One region of the Jeotgalibacillus aurantiacus genome, then DNA from elsewhere that is predicted to be linked to it. Evidence: riboswitches for the same ligand, from Rfam matches in the RefSeq annotation. Region 1 holds a riboswitch; the other holds the start of a gene.

What was found. Region 1 has a riboswitch for FMN ahead of ribD (bifunctional diaminohydroxyphosphoribosylaminopyrimidine deaminase/5-amino-6-(5-phosphoribosylamino)uracil reductase RibD). Riboswitches for the same ligand answer to the same signal wherever they lie in the genome.
Region 2: it holds a riboswitch for FMN, as region 1 does, so the genes downstream of both, H7968_RS03185 (ECF transporter S component) here and ribD (bifunctional diaminohydroxyphosphoribosylaminopyrimidine deaminase/5-amino-6-(5-phosphoribosylamino)uracil reductase RibD) in region 1, are expected to answer to the same signal.

What each region holds. Positions count from the first base shown of each region.
Region 1 is NZ_JACNMS010000002.1:296,268-304,179, forward strand. Features, by position in the region: gene H7968_RS06280 (phytoene desaturase family protein) at 1-410, shown strand, start outside; gene H7968_RS06285 (undecaprenyldiphospho-muramoylpentapeptide beta-N-acetylglucosaminyltransferase) at 485-1,561, shown strand; gene H7968_RS06290 (SDR family oxidoreductase) at 1,734-2,381, shown strand; gene H7968_RS06295 (GNAT family N-acetyltransferase) at 2,415-2,969, opposite strand; gene H7968_RS06300 (amidohydrolase) at 3,340-4,464, opposite strand; FMN riboswitch at 4,611-4,748, shown strand; gene ribD (bifunctional diaminohydroxyphosphoribosylaminopyrimidine deaminase/5-amino-6-(5-phosphoribosylamino)uracil reductase RibD) at 4,868-5,959, shown strand; gene ribE (riboflavin synthase) at 5,961-6,608, shown strand; gene H7968_RS06315 (bifunctional 3,4-dihydroxy-2-butanone-4-phosphate synthase/GTP cyclohydrolase II) at 6,621-7,814, shown strand; gene ribH (6,7-dimethyl-8-ribityllumazine synthase) at 7,827-7,912, shown strand, end outside.
Region 2 is NZ_JACNMS010000001.1:673,937-681,848, reverse strand. Features, by position in the region: gene H7968_RS03200 (hypothetical protein) at 1-213, shown strand, start outside; gene H7968_RS03195 (hypothetical protein) at 260-460, opposite strand; gene pepT (peptidase T) at 521-1,756, opposite strand; gene H7968_RS03185 (ECF transporter S component) at 2,416-2,994, opposite strand; FMN riboswitch at 3,135-3,269, opposite strand; gene H7968_RS03180 (S9 family peptidase) at 3,539-5,323, shown strand; gene H7968_RS03175 (right-handed parallel beta-helix repeat-containing protein) at 5,757-7,856, shown strand.

The sequences.
Region 1 (7,912 bases):
TTTATATCAGTCACAGTGCCGCGACTGATCCCGGCGTATCAAAAGGGAGTAATTTATTTATTCTGGTGAATGCACCGGCAACAAAACTGAAGAATCCGGATCAGTATAAAAATAAAATATACGACATGCTCGAGCGTAAAGGGATTCCAATCAGGAAGCACCTTGAGGTTGAAAAAATCTTTACACCTGATGATCTGGCTAACAAATTTTACGCTTATAAAGGATCAATCTATGGGATCTCTTCTCATTCCATGAAGGATTCATTTCTTCGCCCGGGCAATAAAAGCAGGGATATTGGTAATCTCTATTATACTGGTGGAACGACTCATCCGGGAGGCGGATCACCAATGGTTGTATTGAGTGGAATCAATGTATCGAACATGATTTTAAAGAAAAACGTGAAAAAGTAGTTTAACTTCCCGTATAATGTTACTTGCTTATGTATAATAATCAAAGTAAGTAATTTTGAGATTGGAGTAAGAACATGAATAAGCGAATTTTATTCACTGGTGGCGGTTCGGCAGGACATGTCTCTGTCAACAACGCACTTATACCAGGATTTTTAAAAAGAGGTTGGGAAGTTGAATATATCGGCTCCTACGATGGCATTGAAAAAGACATTATTACTAAAAACTTTCCGGATCTTCATTATCAGGGCATTTCGAGTGGGAAACTGAGAAGATATTTTTCCATGAAAAACTTCACAGATCCATTTCGTGTGCTGGCAGGCACGATGCAGGCATACAAGCGCATTAAGAAATTTAAACCGGACGTTATTTTTTCAAAAGGCGGTTTTGTTTCTGTGCCGGTGCTGCTGGCTGCAAAAATGGCCGGAGTACCTGTTGCGATCCACGAATCTGATGTAACACCCGGACTGGCCAACAAGCTCGCGATTCCGTTTGCCACAAAAATTTATACGACGTTCAGAGAAACGCTGCAGCATGTTCCGTCAGATAAATCAACATGTGCCGGTGCGATTATCCGTAAAGAATTATTTGATGGCACACGTAAAAAGGGACTTGAACTGACAGGACTTACTTCTTCAAAACCTGTCATGCTGGTGATGGGTGGAAGCCTTGGTGCCAAAGGAATCAATGATGCGGTACGTGAAAATCTTTCAACACTTACTGAACATTACTCAGTTATTCACTTGTGCGGGAAGGGAAATATCGCTCAAATCACAAACCCGGATTACATTCAATATGAATTCGTGAATAAAGAGCTTCCTGACTTGCTTGCGGTAACTGACCTCGTCGTTTCAAGAGCAGGCTCTAATTCAATCTTTGAATTCCTGGCTTTGAAAAAACCGATGCTTCTTGTACCTTTATCAAGAGAAGCAAGCAGAGGAGATCAGATCCTGAATGCCAATACATTTGTCAGTCAGGGCTATGCGCTGAAGCTTGAGGAGGAAGACCTTACTTCTGAAACGTTTATGACTGCACTCAGGCAGCTGAGAGATCAGCAGTGGACCATGATTGAAAAAATGGACCAGGCTCCTGAGTCTTATACGATTGAACAAATGATTGATGAAATTACGGGATTAGCAGCAGTGAATGCTTAAATTTCCTGATTATTTATCAATGTTGAATACCCAGCCGGACGAATCCGGCTGGGTATTTTTGATTTTGAATTGATCAATCACAGCAATGTGTAAATCCTTTTTACCATCATCCGTTTAAAAAATAGATGAGAGGGAAGGTACGTTGTAGAGACAATAGAGGAAGGTGAATGATATGGACATATTAGTCATTGGGGCAAATGGCACAACCGGAAAGCTTGTGATTGATAAACTTGCAAAACGCAACCGTTACTACGCAAGAGGGATGGTTCGTAGCGAGGATCAGACTCAGGGAATTGAACAGCTTGGCGGACTCCCTGTCATCGGGGATTTGGAGGGAGAGTTTTCAAGTGCCTACGATGAAGTTGACGCTGTGATTTTTGCAGCCGGGTCTGGTGGACATACCGGACCTGATAAAACGAAGTCTGTAGATGAAGAAGGAGCAATGAAAGCCATTGATATCGCGGTTGAGAAAGGTATCTCAAAATTTGTCATGTTAAGTGCGATTGCAGCTGATGAACCGTCTGTTTTGGACCTTGATGAGAATATGCAAATTTATTATGAAGCCAAAAAGAATGCTGATCAGTATCTGATAAACAGCGGACTTAACTATACCATTATCAGACCCGGCCTTCTAACAAATGAAAAAGGAACCGGCAAGATCAGAGCTGCTGAGAAATTATCAGACCGGCAGGGAGAGATTACACGGGAAGACGTTGCAGATGTCCTAGTAGCATCGCTTGAGCATCCAAATTTAAACAACCGCATTGTTGAAATTTTAAACGATGAAACTGATATGATGACTGCCCTCAACCGGGCATAATAAAAAAGACGTGTTTTAAACACGTCTTTTTTATTATGCTTCCAAAGCATCTTCCTGAAATTCTGCCTGTTGGCGAAGAAGGTGCAATGTGTACATATCCTTATTAATTTCATACAGATTATAAATATCTTCATCCTTATTTAACTGATAATAAAGAGAAGGATTCGTTTCATTTGCGAGGGTGACATAAGGCAGTTTTTCTGCCGCTTTTTGTGATCGGATATTTACTTTGCGGATTCGCATGTAGATTTTTTCGATTCCAAGCTCATAGAAGAGCTCCTGAAAGAATGCATCCTTTGCCGGCTGATTATAGCCCTTTCCGTGGTATGGTTTTCCGATCCATGTTCCAAGAAAGCCGCTGTTTTCCTGAATATCATACAGATTAATCGTACCAATCGGGGCTCCCCATTCATCTGTAATCGTACGGGAAATCAATTCTCCTCTTTCTTCAGACTCAATCGTCTGCTTTGTCATAAACATTAACTCATCTGAAGAATACGCCTTCTGACGCACAAAAGGGAAGACTTCAGGATGCGACATCAGTTCAAAAAGCGCTTGGCTTTCATGAACTTCCCGCTTTTTAATCATGGTTTTACCCCTCCTCAAAAGGGCAGTATCCAGTCAGGATCTGCGAACACCACCCTCGAAATTTTTCATAACGTACATAAAAAATTTCGGGGTGGGAATCGAACCCACTAGGACCAGTTAAAAAGCTGGTGGCGCACCATTTGCCTTCCCTCCATTAAAGACTCTCTTAACAGTCTCATGGCATCATTGTATTGTAAACTTGTTCAGTTCGTTCTACATATTTGCATATAAATCATACAAAATTTTTTTCTTTTTGACTATAGTTTTTTTGCACGATTTTTGTCTTTTTTTCGTAAATTTTTTGCGGATAAATTGTTATCCTTCAAAAATGCTTTTTCCATTATTGCGGAAAAGTAATGTTGCAGTTGTTTTATTCTGCCTGGTAAACCATTTTTCCTTTAATCATTGTAAAAACAGGTTTTGCCATGAAGTGAAGCGGGTGCTGGCTCCACAGGACAAGATCAGCTTCTTTTCCGATCTCAATACTTCCCACAAGGTGATCAATACCAAGATTTTTCGCAGGGCCAAGCGTCACTGCTTTAAGCGCAGCTTCAATTGGCAAACCTTCTCTCACTGCAATGGCAGCACAAACATTTAAATACTGAATCGGTGTATAAGGGTGGTCCGTTGTAATAGAAATATCAATTCCCGCATCAGCAAGGATCTGATACGTTTTCCAGGACTTATTTTTCAGCTCAACCTTTGATTTTCTTGTAAAAGTAGGGCCGATACAGACCTGTGCTCCTGATCTCTTAACCTCCTCAGTAATTAAATGGCCTTCCGTACAATGTTCAATTCTGAGGTCTAAATTGAACTCTTCAGCCAGCCGGATTGCTGAGACAATATCATCTGCACGGTGAGCATGGATTCGCACCGGAATTTCGCGTTTTAAAGCTTTTTGCAGGGAAGTCAGCCTGAGATCATTCGTCTGATCAAAATGTTTTGCGTGATGGAACTGTTCTCTTAACATTCCCATGATCCCCATTCTTGTGATGGAATCATTTGACCCGTTAGAATGCATCCGTTTAGGGTTTTCCCCAAGCGCCATTTTTAATCCTGATGTATCGTTTACAATCATGGACTGAACGGTTTTGCCGCTTGTTTTAATAATAGCTGTTATGCCGCCGATCACATTGGCACTTCCCGGCAGTACATTCACCGTTGTTACGCCATGGGATCTTGCATTGAAAAAACCTTCATCCAGTGGATAAACACCATCAATCGCTCTGATATGAGGAGTCATCGGTTCTATAGATTCATTTGCGTCATTACCGGCCCAGCCGGTTCCTTCATCATATAATCCAAGATGAGTGTGAACGTCAATCAATCCAGGTGTCAGATGGTATCCCGAACAGTCATAGACGGTAAAATCATCTTCTTTTTGAATTTCTTCAGCAATCTTCGTAATGATTCCATCTTCAACTAAGACATCTCCATATTGAATCATTGGTGATGTAATAGGGTAGACTAATGCATCTTTTAACAACAGTTTCATTTTTATGCCCTCCGCACGTCTTTTAGAATAGTTTACTTGAAAGACAGAGCCGCGAAAAGTCAGTCATGAAATAAAATAACTGAAATAAATCTCATTCCTTTACAAAATGCTTATGAATCAGACATAATAAAGAAACAGTTCAATATCGAACCTTTCGGGGCAGGGTGAAATTCCCTACCGGCGGTGATGGGCGATTATTGTCCTCAGTCCGTGACCCGGTGCTACCGGTGGATTTGGTGAAATTCCAAAGCCGACAGTTAAAGTCTGGATGGGAGAAAGGAACATGCGTTTTTCAGAACTAAGTATCTGAAACGCTTATTTGAGTATGCTCAAGACTCCCATCTTTTTAAAAAGGGGGTCTTTTTTATTATTTTAAAGACCGTTGTTCGGGAGGTGTAAGGGTATGCATGAAAAGTGGATGAAAATGGCGATCAGTATGGCTGAAGCGCTTCAGGGACAGACATCTCCCAACCCCACAGTAGGCAGTGTTGTTGTTAAGAATGGCAGAGTTATCGGAATGGGGGCTCATTTGAAAGCTGGTGAAGGGCATGCGGAAGTGAACGCGCTCAGGCAGGCCGGTGATCAGGCGGAAGGAGCGACCATTTACGTCACACTTGAGCCTTGCTCACATTACGGTAAGACACCACCATGCGCAGAGCTGATTATTGAGAGTAAACTCAGTACGGTCGTCATAGGAAGTAAAGATCCAAATCCGCAGGTAAGTGGAAAAGGGATTAAAAAACTCAGGGATGCCGGAATAGAAGTCATCACCGGGATATGTGAGGAAGAAACGGATAAACTGAATGAATTTTTCTTTTTCTCAATGAAAAAGAGAAGACCCTTTGTCACGCTGAAAACTGCCGTCTCACTTGATGGCAAAACGGCCACTAAAAAGGGAAACAGCAGGTGGATTACCGGTTCATTGGCCAGAGAGGATGTGCATAAGGACCGTCATTTGCATGATGCAATTTTGGTCGGAGTAAATACAGTCAAAAAGGATGACCCGTCACTTACTGTCAGGCTTACCGGTGGAGGTGTATCCCCGGTTAGGGTCGTGCTCGATCATCACTTGAGTACGCCGGAACATGCAAAGCTGATTCAGGGAAGCAGTGCAAACACGCTGATCATCTGCAGTTCAGATGCGCCTATTAAGAAGGAAAAACAGTTGACAGCTTATCCTCATGTGAGTGTCGTACGTTTACATGAACCCTCGATTTCGATCAGCAGGGTCATGGAGGTGCTCCACGGTATGCAGATTCATTCAGTATATGTTGAAGGTGGAGCCAATGTTCACACATCCTTCCTCGAATCCGGTTTTGCTGATCGTGTGATTACGTACATTGCACCTAAAATCATTACAGGTGAAGAAGCGTTAACAACATTTGCAGGTGTTGGCATTGAACATATGAACCAGGCTTATGAGCTGGAGTTTGAAAATGTGATAAAACTGGGCCCTGACCTTAAAATTACAGCAGTATTAAAGGAGACCGAATAAGATGTTTACAGGTCTGATTGAAGAGATTGGAACAATTAAGAACATAAAAAAAGGTGCAAAATCAATGGTTTTAACCATTAATTGTTCAAAGATACTTGAGGATGCGAAACTTGGTGACAGCATTTCGATCAATGGCGTCTGCCTGACAGTCACGAGTTTTTCTGATCAGTATTTTACAGCTGATGTAATGCCTGAGACCATGAAATCGACCACACTCCACCAGTTGAAAACCGGATCAAGAGTAAATCTTGAACGGGCAATGGCAGCGAACGGCCGGTTCGGCGGTCACTTTGTATCAGGTCATATTGACGGAACCGGGACGATTTCGAGCATAGAAAAAGTTGATAATGCGCTCTATATTTACATTCAGGCACCTGAGCATCTGATGAAATACTTTATGATGAAAGGCTCGGTTTCGGTTGACGGAACATCGTTAACGATTTTTGATGTAAAGGAATCAGCGTTCATGATTTCGCTCATTCCACAAACAGCTGAAGAATCAATCGTTGCGTCAAAAAAGCCTGGTGACCTTGTAAATATTGAATGTGATATGATTGCAAAATATATTCAGAATTTAATGAACCCTGCTGAAACGCCGCAGAAAAAAGGAATAGACGAGGCGTTTTTAAGAAATAACGGGTATATGTGAGGGGGCAGCTAAATGTTTAATACGATTGAAGAAGCCATTGAGGACTTGAAAAATGGAAAGCCGGTCATTGTTGTGGATGATGAAGACCGTGAAAACGAAGGAGATTTTATCGGTTTGTCAGAAATGGCAACACCTGAAATGATTAACTTTATGATTACGGAAGGCAGAGGTCTGGTATGTGTACCGGTCACAGAAGAGCGAGCAAATGAATTGCAGCTCAAGCCAATGACAGATACGAATACAGATGCCCACGGTACTGCATTTACAGTCAGCGTTGATCACAAGGAGACAACAACGGGGATCAGCGCGCCTGAAAGAGCTTTGACGGTACGGGAGCTGATTAACCCAGCTGCAAATCCGGCTGATTTTAAGCGTCCGGGTCACATCTTTCCGCTGGTAGCCAAAAAAGGCGGCGTATTAAAACGCGCCGGACATACAGAGGCTGCTGTTGATCTGGCTGTCCTGTCTGGCGCTAAACCATCCGGCGTTATTTGTGAGATCATTAATGAAGACGGGACAATGGCACGCGTTCCGGAGCTGAAAAAAATCGCCGAGAAATTCGATTTAAAAATGATCACGATTGAAGACCTGATTTCATACCGGAGAAATAAAGAACAGCTCGTGAAAAAAGAAGTTGAAACGTCGATGCCAACAGAATTCGGGGAATTCAAAGCAGTGGCTTACACTGAAATCTTAACCGGACAGGAGCATGTCGCTTTAGTAAAAGGTGAGATCTCACCTGACAAACCGGTGCTTGTCCGCGTTCATTCCGAATGCCTGACAGGTGACGTTTTCGGATCAAACCGCTGTGACTGCGGTCCCCAGCTGTATGCTGCTCTATCTCAGATAGAACGCGAAGGTAACGGGATTTTACTGTATATGAGACAGGAAGGCCGTGGAATTGGTCTAGTCAACAAACTGAAAGCATATAAGCTTCAGGAAGAAGGGCTGGATACGGTAGAAGCCAACCATCGTCTCGGATTCGCAGCTGACCTGCGTGATTATGGAATCGGGGCACAAATTCTAAAGGATTTAGGTGTGACAAAAATGCGGCTCTTAACGAATAATCCGCGTAAAATCGCCGGTGTTAAAGGTTACGGCCTTGAAGTGACGGAGAGAGTTGCCATTCAGATGCCGACAAAAGAGCAAAACGCTAAATATCTTGAAACGAAAAAAACAAAGCTCGGACATATGCTTAACTTATAGGAGGAATACAGGATGAAAAAAGTTTTTGAAGGACATTTATCAGGATCAGGATTAAAGGTTGCGATCGTTGTCAGCCGATTTAATGAATTTATCACAGG
Region 2 (7,912 bases), on a different contig from region 1:
TATGAACGTGAAGAAAGAGCAACACTGCCTTCTAAGCCATCATTTTCAGATGACGATCTCATGGATCTGAACTGGGATGATATAAAAACAGAAGAGTCTGAACCGGCAGAAAAAGAAGAAAAAGAAGAAAAAGAAGAAAAAGAAGAAAAAGAAGAAAAAGAAGAAACCCTCGATGATTTGCTCGGGAGTTTCCTCGAGAAAATGAATAAATAAATGAATAAAAAGACATCTATTGTAAATAGATGTCTTTTTGTTTTAATTAAATATCATTTTGTTCCTTATTCTTCATTTTTATTCTGCGGCTATTCATGAACAGAATCACTGCGCCTACAGTGGAGAAAAATAGAATCATATAATTAAAGGGTTCCGGGTTAGGATCGTTAATGATCAGATAAAAAATCCGGAACGAATTGATCAGAAGAATAATACTGAAAAACAAATCTAGTTTACGTAAGTCCAAAACAGTCCCCGCTTTCTTAGCTCAGCACTTATAAACATGTGAATAGGTCAGGTTATGCTTTTATTTATCCACATGTGGAAAACGTTTAGCAATCCCTACGATGACTTGAACTGCTTTTTCCATGTTGTCCACAGAGATATACTCAAATTTACCGTGGAAATTCTCTCCGCCGGTAAAGATGTTGGGTGTTGGCAGTCCCATAAAGGATAGCTGAGACCCATCGGTGCCGCCGCGAATTGGCTCAATGATGGCATCAATGCCAAGGTCATTCATCGTTTCCTGTGCAATATCCACAATAAAACGCACAGGTTCAATTTTTTCACGCATATTGTAATACTGATCTTCCACAAGTAACGTAACAGTGCCTTCTCCATGTTTGGCATTTGTTTCATTTGCAGCGCGTTGCAGCAGCTTTTTACGGGCTTCAAATTTCTCGCGGCTATGGTCACGGATAATGTACTCCATTTCCGTTTTTTCCACATCACCTGACATGTGCAGGAGGTGGAAGAATCCTTCATAGCCTGATGTGAATTCAGGAGCTTCATCTAATGGAAGAAGACGGTTAAATTCCATTCCGATCTTTAGTGAATTCACCATTTTATTTTTTGCTGTCCCCGGGTGTACGTTGTTTCCTTTGATGACGACCTTTGCTCCTGCAGCGTTAAAACTCTCGTACTGTAATTCTCCAAGTGGGCCACCGTCAATTGTATAAGCATATTGAGCACCAAAACGCTCAACATCAAACTTGTGGGGACCACGACCGATTTCCTCATCAGGTGTAAAGGCAACGCGGATCTTTCCATGCTTAATTTCCGGATGCTGAATCAGATAATTCATGGCCGTCATGATTTCAGCAATTCCAGCCTTGTTATCAGCACCTAAAAGAGTGGTACCGTCTGTTGTAATCAAGGTATGTCCCTTATATTTATTGATCTCAGGGAATTCACGGGGTGATAAAACGACATTCAGCTCTTCGTTTAACGTGATATCGCCGCTTTCATAGGTCTCAATGACCTGTGGATTGACGTTTGTTCCTGTAAAGTCGGTTGCCGTATCCACGTGGGCCAGGAAACCAATGGTTGGTACATCCGCATCCGTATTAGAAGGAAGAGTTGCCATTAAATAGCCGTTTTCATCAACCTCTACTTCCTCCATCCCAATATCCTTTAACTCATTTTCAAGTAAGCGCAGCAGATCCCACTGCTTTTCAGTTGATGGTGTGGTGGCAGATGCGGCATTGGATTGTGTATCGATTTTTGCATATGTAATTAAACGGTCCATTAATTCATGTTTCATGATTTGTTCCTCCTGTAGTGAGTACTGAGTTCTTCATTTTTAGTATATCATTTTCGGGGATGGATCAGTAAAGATGGGGATACTGAGAAGAATGACAAACCGGGCTGGGACGCGTCCTAAACTTTTCTTGATGTCTAGCTGCGGCGACTAGCCCCTCGAGGTCATAAGTCAAAGCTGAACGAGGGCAAAGGTCAGCCCTCTTGTCATCTTCGCCTTATGCTGATCGGGGCTGGACGAGTCGCCTCAGCTTTTCCGAGGCCGCGCAGTGAGCCAGCTATGCTGCACACAGCTGTCGCTTCACTGCCGCTGGAATCTGTGGATACGGCCCAGCCTTATAACGACTTTATTAGGCAAAAACTGTACAAATAGCTTTTATATGATGGCAGGTTGATAGTTGATTAAATTAGAGCAAGAATGTGCGGGAAATCGGTTAGTGTTGGCGAAAAATGTATAGGTCTATTTACACTAAACTGACGAATTTCCCCAGGAACTCACGAAAGTGTGATGTAACCTCATGAACTCGGCTCATAACCTCACAAACCCCACAGCTAACCTCACAAACTACCCGTACAACCTCACGAATTCCGCCGCCGCGCTCATCCTCCCCAACAAAAAATCCGGAATACGCCTGTTAAACGCGTGTTCCGGATCTGATAACGTTAGGTTATTTCAGGATGAAGCTGATTTTGCTTAATCCATGGTCTTAATTTGACGAATATTGGTATAAATAAAGCAGAAACGAATGCTGCTTTAATCAGGTTAAACGGGATAATCGCGCCAAGTGTTGTTGAAAGTTTTACGGTTGGGTCAAGCATGAAGTCCATGCCGAAAAACCATGCGTATGCCGGAAGAATTAAGAAATAATTCAGAACTGCCAGTAGGGTAACCATCAGTAATGTTCCGGAAATGAGTCCTTTTGCGAGTGCGCCTTTTGTTTTGCGTTTATGATAGAAAAAAGCTACCGGCAGGATGAATGCACAGCCTGCGATAAAGTTAGAAAGTTCCCCGATCGGGATGCCGCTGCCGCGGAATAAATAATAAAGAATGTTTTTCAGTGCTTCCACGATGACTCCTGCCATTGGCGAAAACAACAGTGCTGCTAAAAGTGCAGGTACGTCGCTGAAGTCAATTTTTAGGAAATCCGGTAAAAACGGAAGCGGAAAATTGAGCAGCATCAGCACAAATGCGATGGCGCTGAACATCGAAAGCTTTACGAGTAATTGCGTGTTTTTTAACATGAGTAGCTCCTGTCCTCGTCCCACTTACAGAAGTTTTAGCAATGAATCGTACACAAATAAACCCTGCATGACTGGCGCGGTCAGCAGGGAGAATGTAGCACGAAATAAAGGTCACGTTATACACGCGTCCCATTCATTGCCTCCATCTTCTCCCATCCAGACTATACTGTCGGCCTCCGGTTTTCACGGAGTCAGCAAATAGCTCCCTATTCGCTCGCGGGCTCAATCTAAGATTTACCGCCGGTCGGGAATTACACCCTGCCCTGAAGATGGAACGATATTAAATTTTAGTAGGACTTCAGTATACCGTAAAATGAATGGTGATTCAATATTTATGTTTGTGAGCTTGGTTAGTGGGTTTGTGAGGTGCAGAAGGAATTCGTGAGTTTAAAGAGAAAGTATATGAGTTCAGCAATGACTTTCGTGAGCTTCCAGTCACAGTTCGTCATTTTAGTGAAAATATACCCACCTGCCAAAAGGATTTTCTGACTCAAAAGTCGAATATTACGGAGAACGAAACAAACTTCGAGGAGGCTTTTATTATATGATTCAATTCAAGCAGCCGGATGTAGAAAACTTTTTTCAAACATTCGGTATTCAGTCATTTGCAGTCAACAAGGACGAAACACAGCTCGTATTCAGTACAAACCTGAATGGTAAATATAATTTATGGGCGATGGACCTGCCCGACACTTTCCCATACCCGCTCAGCTTTCATAATCAGAGCTGCTCTGAAATCACTTTTGATCCGAAAAGCCGATTCCTGCTTGCTGTCATCGATCAGGATGGCGATGAAAACGGTCAGGTGTATGCTTTGCCAACATCAGGAGGCAGTCTTGAGCCGCTTAGACAATATGAAGGTGCCAGACATATGGGGCTTCGCCTGTCAAAGGATGGCGAAAAACTGTATTACACTTCTACAAAAGATGACTCAACGTATCTGAAGTCATATGAATACAATTTAAATGACGGGACAGAAACGATTATTCAACACGGCAAGGGAGCGTCTACTCATTTAACGGCGAAAAGCCCTGATGAACAGACGTTTGCTTATGTGAAACATTATGCCAATACATACGTTCTCGCTTTTATTAAAAAAGGGGAACAGGAAGTGATGCTGACGCCGAAAACAGATAAGCAGCATACGGTTTCAGGGATTGAGTTCGTATCGGATAATATAATCTATTTTACAACTGATTTTGATGAAGATTTTTCATATCTGGCACGCTTTGATGTTGATAATGAGACGTTTGAAAAGGTGACTGGTGTTGAACAGGAAGGCTTTGACCGGGTGATTTTTGATAAAGTGACAAATTCCCTTTACATCACTGCTGAAAAAGGTGTGCGGGACAAGCTGTATCAATACAGTCTCGATACTGAAACGCTTAAGGAAGTTGAAATTCCCACTTCTGAGATCGCGGGCCTGAAGGTAGCGGAGTCAGGGAATCTTTATCTGATGGGACGAACGGCTGTGAGACCGCCTAATCTCTATGTGAGAGATGAGAACGGCTGGAAGCAGCTGACGAATTATAATGTTCCGGGTGTAAAGGAAGAGGAGCTGGTGGAGCCGGAGCTATTTACGTACAAATCGTTTGATGGTCTGGAAATTGAAGCGCAGCTGTTTAAAGCTAAGCCTGATAAAGACAATGGGCACGTTATTTTATGGCCGCACGGAGGTCCGCAGGCTGCAGAACGTGCAACATTCCGTTCGCTGTTCCAATTCCTTGTGTACAGGGGGTACAGCATTTTTACACCAAATTTCCGTGGATCCACAGGCTACGGACTGGCGTTCTCTAAAATGGTGGAAGGCGACTGGGGACATGGTCCGCGTCTTGATAACATGGAAGGGCTCGAATTTTTATTTAAAGAAGGACTGGCCGACCGCGATAAAGTACTGTTAATGGGCGGCAGCTACGGCGGCTATATGGCACTTCTATTACACGGCCGTCATGCAGATTATTTTAAAGCGGTTGTGGATATTTTCGGTCCGTGCAACTTATTCAGCTTTATTGAATCGGTTCCCGAGCACTGGAAGCCGGTGATGAAGCAGTGGGTAGGGGATCCTGTAGAGGATAAAGAAAAGCTGACAGAGGATTCACCAATTCAGTATCTCGATACGATGACAAAGCCAATGTTCGTCATCCAGGGTGCTAAAGATCCGCGCGTTGTAAAAGCTGAGTCAGATCAGATCGTAGAAGCGCTGAGGGCAAAGGGCCGAGACGTGAAATATCTGGTGCTTGAGGATGAGGGACACGGGTTCTCTAAAAAGGCGAATGAGATGAAGGTGTATGAGGAAGTGCTGGCGTTTTTTGATGGGTTTATTTCATAATGAAAAAAATGCTTTGGGTATTGGTTCAATACTCAGAGCATTTTTCAATTTTCAAGGGTGTATAGACTATAAAAAATGGAAAAACTGAATAAAGAGGCATTATTTGTACACAATAATAATCTCAATTCTTTCAAACGCACGATATTTAAGAAATCATTTGAAAAGTCTTTGTTAAAGGCAAAAATAATTTTCTATTGGATAACTATCTCGAATTCAAAATAATTAATCGGAAAAATTCACTATAAAAGAATAATTAATAGTCACATGTTCTTTTTTAATTACATATATATGTATAATTAATAATAATAAAATACCATTTAAAAGACTTCAAAATGTGTATTTGTCACCTTTTTTACTGCTCTTTTATTCGATACTGTAATAGTAATAAATGTTTGCAGGTCGGTCACGGCATTTTTTAAAAAGGAGAGCGAAGATGAAAATTAAATTATTTGTAGCCATGATGATTTGTGCGATTGCAGCTGCATTTCCAATTGCTGCATCAGCTGAAGGTCTTGTGTCTTCAGTTGAAGAGAAGGTCTACACATTAACGGACCGTGAAAAGAGCAGATGGGGAATCAACGATAATCGTTCTAACCCTGTTGAAACAACTGCCGGATGGAATAAGGCTTTAAAGTGGGCCGCTGAGCAGGGGTATACTACATTTCGTGTAGAAGATGGGCATTATTTAATAGCAAAGGGAACACGGGAGCATGATCCGGTTGCCAGAATCAATATGGTTGGCAATATGAAATTATCTCTTGATAAAGATGTTATTCTTGAAAAAGAAACGAATCGATGGGAGACCTATAGCCTTCTGTATGTCGGCAACATCGAAAATGTCATTATTGAAGGTGGACAATTTTTAGGAGATCGTGAAACCCACAATTATGACGTGACAGGTGAAGGGTTACTTGGCACACATGAGTGGGGAAATGGTATTAACTTAAAGGGTTCTGAAAATGTCATTATCAATAATGTAAAGATGAAAAATTTTGCTGGAGACTCTATTGAAGTTGGTGGATATACAGTAGGAGGTTACTACATTAAAGGGAGTATGCTTGAAAAAGGCTCTTACAATGATCAGGGCCAGCCTATAGCTCAAAATGGTAAAGTCCGTACAAATAATCGCTCAGTGACCGATTTAAAACAGAGTAAATATCAGGGAACAGAATTATTTATGTGGCTGCCCCAAGGAGTCAGAACAAATTATTTTGATATTTATTACTACAATGCAGATGGAACATTTATCAGCTCTCAAAAGAAGCTGAAGTTCTTTACAGGATTGCTTGAAATTCCTGAAGAGGCAGCTTATTATCACCTTGTCATGGATGCAGATGATCCGTCCAAGGTGAATATAAATGCAATGCATCTTGAAAGAAGTACAAATGTGACCATCCAAAACTCTGATCTCGGCTATAGCAGAAGACAGGGAATCAGTGTCGTTGGCGGAGAAAATGTGACCGTAAGAAACAATCATATACATCACGTCAAGGGAACGGCGCCACAAAGTGGAATCGATTTAGAGGGTGGTTATTTCCTAAACCATGATGTCACCATTGCAGAAAATTACTTTTCAGATAACGCAGGTTATGACGTGATATTATTTGATGGCAATACAGCTGTAGTTGAAAATAATGTCATGGCGTCAAAAGCAATCGGGTTGGCAATTTCAAAGCCTTTTGATTACGCCACCATTAGAAATAATGAATTTAATCATGCAACGATAACGGTAGTGGGGAACAATGCAGATTTCTATCAAAATATAATTGAAAACAGTCGAGTTGGTTTCAGTGGCGAAGCCATTACGTTTAAAGATAATGAACTTTACAATACACCAGTCAGTCTGGATAACAAAAAGCCTTTTACAGTCAAGATGGAGAATCTATTCATAGAAAATAGTCCAATATATATTGGCAGTAATCCAGTGAATCTCAGTCAGGTCACTTTAAAAGGTGAGAAATCCGCAATTACTGGACCAGGAAATGATCAAAATATTTACAAAAACTTAAAGGTTGAAAATTACACAAACCTCTCATTACCAAAAGGTCAATATCAAACATGTTCATTTACTTCAGGAAATGGTAGTGCGGTGGGAATCAGTCAAGAAGGAAACTACTCTATTCAAGATTGTAGCTTTACTTCCGATAGCAACGTTTTATCCATTAAAGGGTCACCTTCCGTAGCCATTTCAAATAGCCGATTCAACGTTAACAAGAACATTGGTTACGGTGCTTCATTTTACGTGCTCGGAGCGAAAAAGCTATCTATCAATGATTCTGTAATTTCAGCGAAAAATAATACGGTTACACATACTCCAATCATGAAGTTTGGTCCATATGGCTCTCCAGCTCCGACGAAAATATTTGATGTCAGTATGAAAAACGTTCAGATTCAAGGTAATCCAGCGAATGCTAGTGCAGTTACCGGTCTTGATACGAAAAATGCCGGAACAGATGCTCCAGCGTATCGATTGGAAAATGTCAAAGTAGAAAATGCCCTGGTGAAACTTCACTCAAAACATCAGATCCAGTAAAATAAGCAACTTAAAGAAGTCAGGTAGAAATATCTGGCTTTTTTGAGCTATTCCAA